2 regions of the Variovorax restrictus genome follow, and region 1 is predicted to be linked to the other one. Evidence: riboswitches for the same ligand, from Rfam matches in the RefSeq annotation. Region 1 holds a riboswitch; the other holds the start of a gene.
The links. Region 1 has a riboswitch for glycine ahead of ACSFA0_RS18730 (D-amino acid dehydrogenase). Riboswitches for the same ligand answer to the same signal wherever they lie in the genome.
Positions count from the first base shown of each region.

Region 2: it holds a riboswitch for glycine, as region 1 does, so the genes downstream of both, ACSFA0_RS21830 (FAD-dependent oxidoreductase) here and ACSFA0_RS18730 (D-amino acid dehydrogenase) in region 1, are expected to answer to the same signal.

Region 1 covers NZ_JBPJZH010000002.1:865,697-870,615, forward strand. Annotated here, with positions in the region: gene ACSFA0_RS18710 (isovaleryl-CoA dehydrogenase) at 1-460, shown strand, start outside; gene ACSFA0_RS18715 (glutathione S-transferase family protein) at 490-1,434, shown strand; gene ACSFA0_RS18720 (SDR family oxidoreductase) at 1,431-2,333, shown strand; gene ACSFA0_RS18725 (hypothetical protein) at 2,377-3,261, shown strand; glycine riboswitch at 3,400-3,504, shown strand; gene ACSFA0_RS18730 (D-amino acid dehydrogenase) at 3,554-4,852, shown strand; gene ACSFA0_RS18735 (OmpA family protein) at 4,900-4,919, opposite strand, start outside.
Region 2 covers NZ_JBPJZH010000004.1:172,579-177,497, reverse strand. Annotated here, with positions in the region: gene ACSFA0_RS21840 (PhaM family polyhydroxyalkanoate granule multifunctional regulatory protein) at 1-469, shown strand, start outside; gene ACSFA0_RS21835 (FIST signal transduction protein) at 510-1,772, shown strand; gene ACSFA0_RS21830 (FAD-dependent oxidoreductase) at 1,769-2,995, opposite strand; glycine riboswitch at 3,076-3,182, opposite strand; gene ACSFA0_RS21825 (helix-turn-helix domain-containing protein) at 3,342-4,109, opposite strand; gene ACSFA0_RS21820 (hypothetical protein) at 4,238-4,919, shown strand, end outside.

The sequences.
Region 1 (4,919 bases):
GCAGGAGGCGATGGAATGCCTGGGCGGCAACGGCTACGTGGAGGAGGGCGGCGAAGGCGTGATGGCCCGCATCTACCGCGAGATGCCGCTCAACTCGATCTGGGAGGGCGCCGGCAACATCATGGCGCTCGACCTGCTGCGCGCCACGCGCAAGGGCGACGTGGTCGCCGCGCTCGCGCACGAACTGGCGCCCGCTCGCGGCACACACGCCGCGCTCGACCGGCTGGCCGACGCGCTGCCGTCCCGCATCGACGCCATGGCCACGGAGCCCGAGGCGCGCCGCCTCGCGCAAGACGTGGCGCTGGCGGTGCAGGCCGCGCTGCTGGCGCAGACTGCGCCGCCCGCCGTGGTCGACGCCTTCTGCGCGTCGCGCCTGGGCGGCGACTGGGGCCATGCCTTCGGCACGCTCGGCGTCGGTGCCGACCTCGATTCGATCATCGCCCGCGCGATGCCACGCTGAACCTGAAGAACACCCTGAGAAAGCCCACGATGCCCGACCTGATCCTGCACCACTACGCCACTTCGCCCTTCTCGGAAAAGATCCGGCTGGTGCTTGGCTACAAGAAGCTCGCCTGGCGCTCCGTCATCGTGCCGCAGATCATGCCCAAGCCCGACGTGCTGCCGCTCACTGGCGGCTACCGCAAGACGCCCTTCCTGCAGGTCGGCGCCGACATCTACTGCGACACCGCGCTCATCTGCGACGTGCTGGAGCACCTGCAGCCGGAGCCCTCGATCTACCCTGAGCCCAGCAAGGGCCTCGCCCGCACCCTGGCGCAGTGGGCCGACAGCACCTTGTTCTGGGCCGCGATGGCGCACAACTTCAGCCCCAAGGGCGCGGCCGATCTGTTCGCGAAGGCGCCACCCGAAGCGGCCAAGGCCTTCTCGGACGATCGCCGCGCCATGAGCACGAACATGCTGCGCCTGCGTCCGGCCGATGCCACCGGCGCCTACAAGTCGTACCTGCGCCGCCTGTCGGACATGCTCGACGACGGTCCTTATCTGATGGGCGAGGTGCCGACCATCGCTGACTTCGCCTGCTACCACCCGTTGTGGTTCACCCGCAAGCGCACGCCGTCGATGAGCGGCGTATTGCAGCTCGCGCCCGCGGTGCTCGACTGGATGGACCGCATGGCCGCCATCGGCCACGGCACGATGGAAGCCACCGACGCCGAGACCGCCATCGCGCACGCCGCCGCATCGGTGCCGCACACGTTGTTGACCGACAGCACCTTCCAGGACGAGCACGGCATTCCGCTGGGCAGCCGCGTCACCATCGGCGCCGAGAGCTTCGGCCCCGAGACGACCGAAGGCGAACTGGTGGCCGCCACCCGCACCCACTACACGCTGCGCCGCACCGACGCACGTGCCGGCACGCTGCACGTGCACTTCCCGCGCATCGGCTACATCCTCAAAACAGCAGAGACAACGACATGATTCAAGACTTTCAAGGCAAGACGGCGGTACTCACCGGGGCGGGCTCCGGCTTCGGCCTCGAATGCGCGCGCATCGGCGCGGCGCGCGGCATGAACCTGGTGCTGGTTGATGTGCAGCAGGACGCGCTCGACCGCGCCCGGGCCGAGATGGAAGCCGCCGGCGCACAGGTGCTGGCGCGCCGCGTCGACGTGTCGAAGGCCGACGAGATGGAGGCGCTGGCCGAAGCGGTGCAGCAGCGCTTCGGCGCCCCGCACTTCGTCTTCAACAACGCAGGCGTCGGCGCCGGTGGTCTGGTGTGGGAGAACACCGTGGCCGACTGGGAATGGGTGCTGGGCGTCAACGTGTGGGGCGTGGTGCACGGCGTGCGCCTGTTCACGCCGATGATGCTGGCCGCTGCCGCAAAGGACCCGAGCTACCGCGGACACATCGTCAACACGGCCAGCATGGCCGGCCTGCTGACGCCGCCGAACATGGGCGTCTACAACGTCAGCAAGCATGCGGTGGTCAGCTTGACGGAGACGCTGTACCAGGACCTGGCACTGGTGACCGACCAGATCGGCGCCAGCCTGCTGTGCCCGTACTTCGTCGCGACCGGCATCCACAGCAGCGAACGCAACCGCCCGGGCACGTTGCCGGCCGCCGAACTCACCAAGAGCCAGCTGATCGGCCAGGCCATGACGGCCAAGGCGGTGAACAGCGGCAAGGTGAGCGCGGCCGACGTGGCGGGCAAGGTATTCGACGCGATCGCCGCGAACCAGTTCTACGTTTTCAGCCATCCGAAGGCACTGGGCAACGTGAAGAGCCGGATGGACAGCATCGTGTCGATCACCAACCCGGCCGATCCTTTCCTCGAACGCCCCGACATCGGCCAGCAGCTGCGCGCGCAACTGCGGTCCTGAACTACAGGCACCGGTGGTGCCGGCGTGCTAACTTGGCCACACCATGCTGTCCTTTCACGCCATCTTCCGCCGTCTTCCTCTTCTGCTGCTCACGCCGCTCATGGCATGGGCGCTGGCCGGGCCTGCCGCTGCGCAGGACGGCAACGCGCTGAAGGCGAAGTACACGGCCCTCGCGTCGCGGCTGGCCGACAACCCGTTCCAGCGTCCGCTGGTGCTCGATTCGGCCGAGAAGCCCGATCGGCTGAGCGGCGACATCTACGCGGTGGTCGACCATCCCTTCGCCGACATCGGTGCGCTCGGCAAGCCGGGGAACTGGTGCGAGGTGCTGATGCTGCACCTCAACACCAAGCATTGCGTGGTGAAGGGCGAGGGCGGCGGGGCCGTGCTGGACGTGGCGGTCGGTCGCAAGTTCGATCAGCCGCTGGACCAGGCGCAGCGCGTGCAATTCGCGTGGAAGCCGATCGCCAGCGGCGCCGACTACGTGGCGGTACAGCTGTCGGCCGACGAGGGGCCGTTGTCCACGCGCGACTACCGCATCGTGTTCGAGGCTGCGCCGATCGCGTCGGGCAAGAGCTTCGTGCACCTCTCGTATTCCTACGCCTATGGCACGGCCGCTCGGCTCGCCATGAAGGCCTACCTCGGCACGCTCGGCAGCGGCAAGGTCGGCTTCACCGTGACCGGCCGCGACGCGCAGGGCACCCCCGAGCAGATCGGCGGCGTGCGCGGCGTGGTCGAGCGCAACACCATGCGCTACTACTTGGCCATCGACGCCTTTCTCGACGCGCCGAAGCCGGAGCAGCTCGATCGCCGGCTGGCGGCCTGGTTCGACGGCACCGAGCGCTATGCGCGGCAGTTGCACGAAGTCGAGCGCGCCGATTACCTCGCGATGAAGCAGAGCGAGTACAAGCGGCTCAAAGGCGGCGGTTGAAGAGCGGCGGCTGAAGCAAGGCTCGCCCGATCGGGCCTGCGCCGGTAGAATCCGCCATCTGCAGGAGAGTGCCGGGCCCCGTCCCGGCCACCGAAGGCGCAATCTCCCATGAACGCTCAGGTCCCGTACTGCACACCACCATCGCCGTCTGGAGAGCCGTCACGACCGTGACGCACCGAAGGAGCAAGGCCCGGCCGAAAGCCGCGGCTGAATCTCTCAGGTACCAAGGACAGGGGGAGCGGCACCACGCATGACACGCGTCATGCGTGCCATCGTTCCTCTGGAGTTCCCCATGAAAGTGGTTGTCCTCGGCGCCGGCCTGCTCGGCGTCACCTCTGCGTATTTCCTTCGTCAACTCGGTCACGACGTGACCGTGATCGACCGGCAGGCCTCGCCAGCCGCCGAGACCAGCTTCGCCAACGGCGGGCAGATCTCGGTCAGCCATGCCGAACCGTGGGCCAATCCGAGCGCGCCGCTGAAGGTGCTCAAGTGGCTGGGCAAGGAAGATGCACCGCTGCTCTTCCGCATCCGCGCCGACATGCGCCAGTGGCTCTGGGGCCTGCAGTTCCTGCGCGAATGCACGCCCGCGCGCACCCAGCACAACATCGAGCAGATCGTGCGCCTGGGCACCTACAGCCGCGACACGCTGCAGGCGCTGCGGCGCGACATCGGCATCGAATACGACCAGCGCACGCAGGGCATCCTGCATTTCTACACGAGCCAGAAGGAGTTCGACGGCGCCGAGGGGCCGGCCGCGCAGATGCGCGCTCTGGGCTGCGACCGGCGCGTGATCTCGGCGGACGAGGCGGTGCGCATCGAGCCGGCCTTGCGGCACATCCGGCCGCAGCTCGCCGGCGCCACCTACACCGCCGAAGACGAGTCGGGCGACGCGAACAGCTTCGCGCGCGAGCTGGTCGCACGCTGCCGCGCCGACGGCGTGCAGTTCCTGATGAGCCACACCGTGACGGCGCTGCGGGAGGCCGGCGGCCAGATCGACCACGTCGAGGCCACCGATGCCGATGGCCGCTTCCAGCGTGTGCGTGGCGATGCCTACGTGCTCGCGATGGGCAGCCTGAGCCCGCTCTACGCGGCGCCGCTGGGCATCCGCCTGCCGATCTATCCCGCCAAGGGCTACTCGGTGACGCTGCCCGTGAAGGACGCGTCGATGGCGCACCAGGTGTCGCTCACGGATGACGAGTACAAGCTCGTGTTCTCGCGCCTGGGCGACCGGCTGCGCATCGCCGGCACGGCCGAACTCAACGGCTACGACCGCGACCTTAACCGCGTGCGTTGCGAAGCGATCGTGCGCCGCACCGAAGAGCTCTTCCCTGGCGCGGGCGACCTCGAGCAGGCGCAGTTCTGGACCGGTCTGCGCCCGGCGACGCCGTCGAACGTGCCGATCATCGGCCGCTCGAAGCTGCCGAACCTGTTCCTGAACACGGGCCACGGCACGCTGGGGTGGACGCATTCCTGCGGTTCCGGCAAGAGCATCGCGCAGATCGTGAGCGGGCTCGCGCCGGAGGTCGACTTCGCGTTCGCAGGCATGCCGGAGCGGACCCGACCGAGCGTCACGAAGAGCGCCACGGCTTAGGCCGGCATGACGGCCAGAGACCGGCGGATCAGCGCCCGGCCGCGTGGTCAGGGCACGTTTGTCATGC
Region 2 (4,919 bases), on a different contig from region 1:
GGCGCTCGAGGTGCAGAAGATGACGCTGTCGACCCTGCGCGGCATGAACGTGCAGATGGAAGACCTGGCGAAGGCCTTCACGCGCGCCGCTGCCGTGGTCGAGCCGATGGCGCCCCCGCCCGCACCGCCGAGCGCGACCCCCGAGGCGGCAGCCCCCGAATCGGCCGAGGCCGAACCGTCGCCGCCCGAGCCTGCGCAGAAGGTCGACAAGGGCGCCACGCCCGGTGTGGTCGACCCACTGCAATGGTGGAACGCGCTCACGCAGCAGTTCCAGCAGATCGCGCAGACCGCCGTGGAAGACGCCGGGCAGCTCAAGATGCCCGGCGCGGTCGGTACAACGCCCGCCCGCGCGGCCGCGGTGAAGCGGACGGCGCCGAAGAAGGCCGCCGCCAAGAAGACATCGACGAAGACAGCAAAGACGACCACCGCGCGCAAGACGCCGACCGCATCGCGCACACGCAGCCGATGACGCCGTCTTGCGCCCACCCCGAACCTTCCGGACTCCGCGCATGAAACTCTTTCCCACCGGCCACGCCACCCATCCGCAATGGATCATGGCGGCCGGCCTCGTTCTGGCGCAGGTGCGCGCCCAGATGGCACTGGCCGACTACGCCTCCGCACCGACGCTGGGCCTGCTCTACATCACCGACCACTACGCCGACGACGCGCAGGAGATCCTCGACCACCTGAGCGCCGAACTGCCGGAAGTGACCGACTGGTCGGGCACCGTCGCCGTCGGCGTGGCGGCCAACAACGCCGAGTATTTCGACGAGCCCGGCATGAGCCTGATGCTCTGTGCGTTGCCGAGCGACCAGTACCGCGTGTTCTCCGGCGTGGCGCCGCTGGGCAATTCCGAGATGACCGGTTTCGAGGCGTACACGGCGCTGGTCCATGCGGACCCGCGCACGCACGAGCTCGCCGAACTGGTGGGCGAGATGGCAGGGCGTACCGACACCGGCTACCTCTTCGGCGGCCTTTCGTCCGGGCGCGACGAGTCGCTGCAGTTCGCGATCGGCGGCAACGGCAACATCCGCGGCCACGGCGCAGCGGGCGGCGTCTTCTCGGGCGGCCTGACGGGCGTGCTGTTCGGCGAAGGCGTGCGGCTGGTGTCGCGCGTCACGCAGGGTTGCCAGCCGGTGTCGCGCGAACGCGAGATCACCGAGGCCGACGGCAACCTGCTGCTCACGCTCGACGGCGAGCCAGCGCTCGATGTGCTGCTGGCCGACCTGAACGTGTCACTCGACCAGCCGCAGGCGGCGATCGAGGCGGTACGTGCCACGCTGGTGGGCCTGGTCGACGCGGGCCGCGACGGCATCCGCCGGACCGGCGACCTGGGGGACGACGTGCTGGTGCGCCACATCATTGGGCTCGACCCGACGCGCCGCGGCATCGCGATCGCCGATGAGGTCGAAGCCGGCATGCGCATGAGCTTCTGCCGGCGCAACGCGCAGGCCGCACGTGCCGACCTGATGCGCATCTGCGCGGAGATCCGCGAAGAGCTCGAGCCCGAGGAGCAGACACTGGCGACCGCACGCGCGGTGGCCGCGGGCGAAGCCGAGGCGGCGCCGCATCCGGCGCGTCGCGTGGCCGGTGCGGTCTATGTCAGCTGTTCGGGCCGCGGCGGGCCGCACTTCGGTGCGCCAGGCGCCGAGATGCAGATCGTGCGGCATGCGCTGGGCGACGTGCCGCTCGTCGGCTTCTTCGCGGCCGGGGAAATCGCCCGCCACCGCGTCTACGGCTACACCGGCGTGCTGACCGTCTTCGTCGCCTAGCCTTTCTCAAAGGCGAACTCGACCTCGGGCGACAGCCCGCTGACGATGCGTGCGATCGACTTGCCGGCACCGCAGGCGTGGATCCATCCGGCGGCGCCCGGGGCGACGTTCAGGAAGAGGTTGCGCATGCGGGTGCGGCCGATCAGCGGCAGGCCGCTGGCGCCGCGCGCGTAGGGCCGTGTGCTGAGCACGGCGCCGCGGGCGTCGACCACGCCGGGCAGCAGCCGCTCGACATCCGCGAGCAGGCGGGCCAGCCGAAGGTCGTCGGGCAGCGCGGCGGCGGCACTGTCGGCGCTGACCGTCGTCCACACCCGCAGGCGCTCGCCCTCCGGCGTCGCGATGCGCTGCATCCGCAGCCGGCTGTCCCAGTCATGGAGCAGTGCCGTCGGCGCGCGTTCTGCATCCTTGAGCGGCAGCACCACCGAATGCTCGTGCATCAGCCGCAGTCGCAGCGGCATGCCCAGGTCCTGCGCCACGGCCGCGCTGCCGCAGCCCAGGGCCATCACGTAGGCGTCGGCGCGCAAGGTGCTGCGTTCGCCGTCGGCATTGCGCAGCTCGACGTGGTCGACCCGGCCCTCTTGCGCATGCAGCTTCGTCACCGTGTGGTTCATGAGAAAGCGCACGCCGGCGGCACGGCACAGGAAGATGGTGCTGTCGGCGAAACCGGCGGCGTCGGACGAGGTGCCCTCGCGCGTGAAGGCGGCGCCGGCGAGTCGGCCGCGCAGCGATGCAAGGGCCGGCTCGAGGCGCACGGCCTCTTCGGCCGAGAGCAGGTGCATCACGCAGCCCAGCGCATGCAGGCGCGGCACGTTGCGCTCGAACTGCGCGAAGGCCTCGGCGTCGGTGTAGATGCGCATCCAGCCCGGCCCGCGGGGGGTCTGCGTCACACCGGTCTCGCGACCCAGCGCACGCACGCTCTCGCGGCTGTAGGCGCCCAGTCGCACCAGGTGTTCCATGCGTTCGGTCGGGCGATGGGCGGCACCGGTCAGGTAGCCGGCCCAGCCGTGCATGCGGTGGCGCATCCGATCGAAGGCCGCGCGCCACGAAAAGCCAGCGCCACGGGCGGCGGCGGGCTGGGCGGGAGCCGCTTTTGCGACCAGCCCGCGGGCCTTGGCGGCGGGTGTGCCATGACGGTCGATTACCGTCACCTCGTGGCCGAGTTGCTGGAGGTAGTAAGCCGAAGCGACGCCGAGCAGGCCGCCGCCCAAAACGATCACGCGCATGGTCCAGATCCTTGTGGGATGGCACAAACGGCGGATGCATGACAAGCCAGGTGGTGGCGGGTCGCATCCGGGTTCGGGTTGCCGCTCCCTCTGTCCTTGGTACCTGAGAGATTCGCCCGCAGCGGCGTGCGGCGGGGTTGCTCCTTCGGTGCATCGCGCGGGGCGATGGCTCTCCAGACGGCTAGATCAATAGACGGCAGTCATCGAACCGGCATGCGGTTCACCTCGGCGTTCATGGGAGTTTGCGCTTACGGTGGGGTGGGGGACACCCGCTCTCCTGCAGACCTAGAGTTTACCCTTGTTGACAATTTGGCGCGACTGGCCATTCGGCCTAGGCGGGTCGCTGTCAGGGCTCTCGGCTGGTCTTGCTCGGTTTGGCGTCGCTGCGGCGCAGTCGGGTGAAGGCCTCGAATTCCCAGTTGCGCATGCCCAGCAGCAGGGTGTAGCCCTCGCGGTCGTTGGGCGAGAGCTTCTGGTCGGTCTGGTGCTGCTGCGCGAAATCCTGCGCCACCCGCTGCAGCCGTTCGAGGAAGGACGGCGCCAGCGCCCGGCTGATCGAGCCGTGCACCAGCAGCAGACCCTCGGCCGGGCCGTCGAAGCCGCCACGGTAGTAGTCGAGCACCACGTTCTCCCGGAAGAAGTCCATCACCGGCCCGTGCGGCCGCCAGCGGAAAGTCTTGGCCAGCTTGAGCCGGTAGCGGTTGAGCGGGCGCAGCTCGATGATGCCGATGCGGTCGAGCTGCACCAGGCAGGCGATGCATTCGGCTTCGGTGATGCGGTAGGCCGCCACGATCTGCTCCAGCGTCCATTGGCTCAGCACGTTGATGGCCACCAGCAGCAGCTTCTTGTCGCGCACCACCGCCTTCTCCTGCTCCTGCGTCAGCTCGCGCAGCAGCGGCTGGGCGTCGGCCACGCGACGGGCCAGCTCGGCGAAGTCGATCTTGAGCGCCCGGCAGATCGCGTCGACCCGGCTGAGGGGCATGTCGCCCTTGGCCAGCATGCGCTTGACGCTCGATTCGGCCATGCCCAGCGCGCGCGCCAGGTCGGCGTAGGTCATGCGGGCGCTCTTGAGTTCGTTCTTCACGGCCTGGACGAGGTCGACGGTGGTGCTCATGGAAAACAGGTCCTTGGTACTGATTTTCGATACCGGTCGGCTTGGATTGGCAGACCGTATCGATTTTCGATGCCAATTTGTGCCGGTGGCAACTAGATTCCGCTCCCACCGCACCACCGGAGTCCACCATGAACCGATCCAAGCGCTTCCCGACCTCGCCGCTGTTCCAACGCCTGGCGCCGCAAGTCGCGCCGCTTGCGCCCCGCGAGCGCGCGCTGCTCTGGCTCGTCGCGGCCTTCGTGCTCATCGCCTGCTTCGGCCCGGCCATGCCCGACCCCACGGCGGGGGCCGGTTCCGGCTTCGCGGATGCGCGCGCCTGGCGCGACCTGCCCTTCGCGATGGACGTGCTGAGCAACCTGCCGTTCGCGGCCTTCGGTATCTGGGGCCTGATGCGGCTGCGGCGCTTCGACACCCTGCACGAGCGCTTGCGCTCGGCCGCCGCGCTGGACTGCGCCTGGCTGTTCTTCGCGGGCTTGATCTTTACTGCGGCGGGCTCGGTCTTCTATCACCTGCAGCCCGACGCGCTGCGGCTCGCGGCCGACCGCGCCGGCATGGCGATCGCCTTCGCCGGCATGCTGGGCCTGGCGGTGTGCGAGCGGGTCAGCCTGCGCGCCGGCTGGCCGGCCGCCTGCGTGGCGTTCGTGGGCGGGCTGGCGGCAGTGGCCGTGTACCACGAGCGGGGTGACGTGCTGCCCTGGGCGGTGGTCCAGTTCGGCGGCATGGCGCTGGTGCTGGTGCTCACCCTGCTGCGGCCGGTGCCGGGCGCGATGGGCCTGAAGCTCGGCGCGGTCATCCTCTTCTATGGCGTGG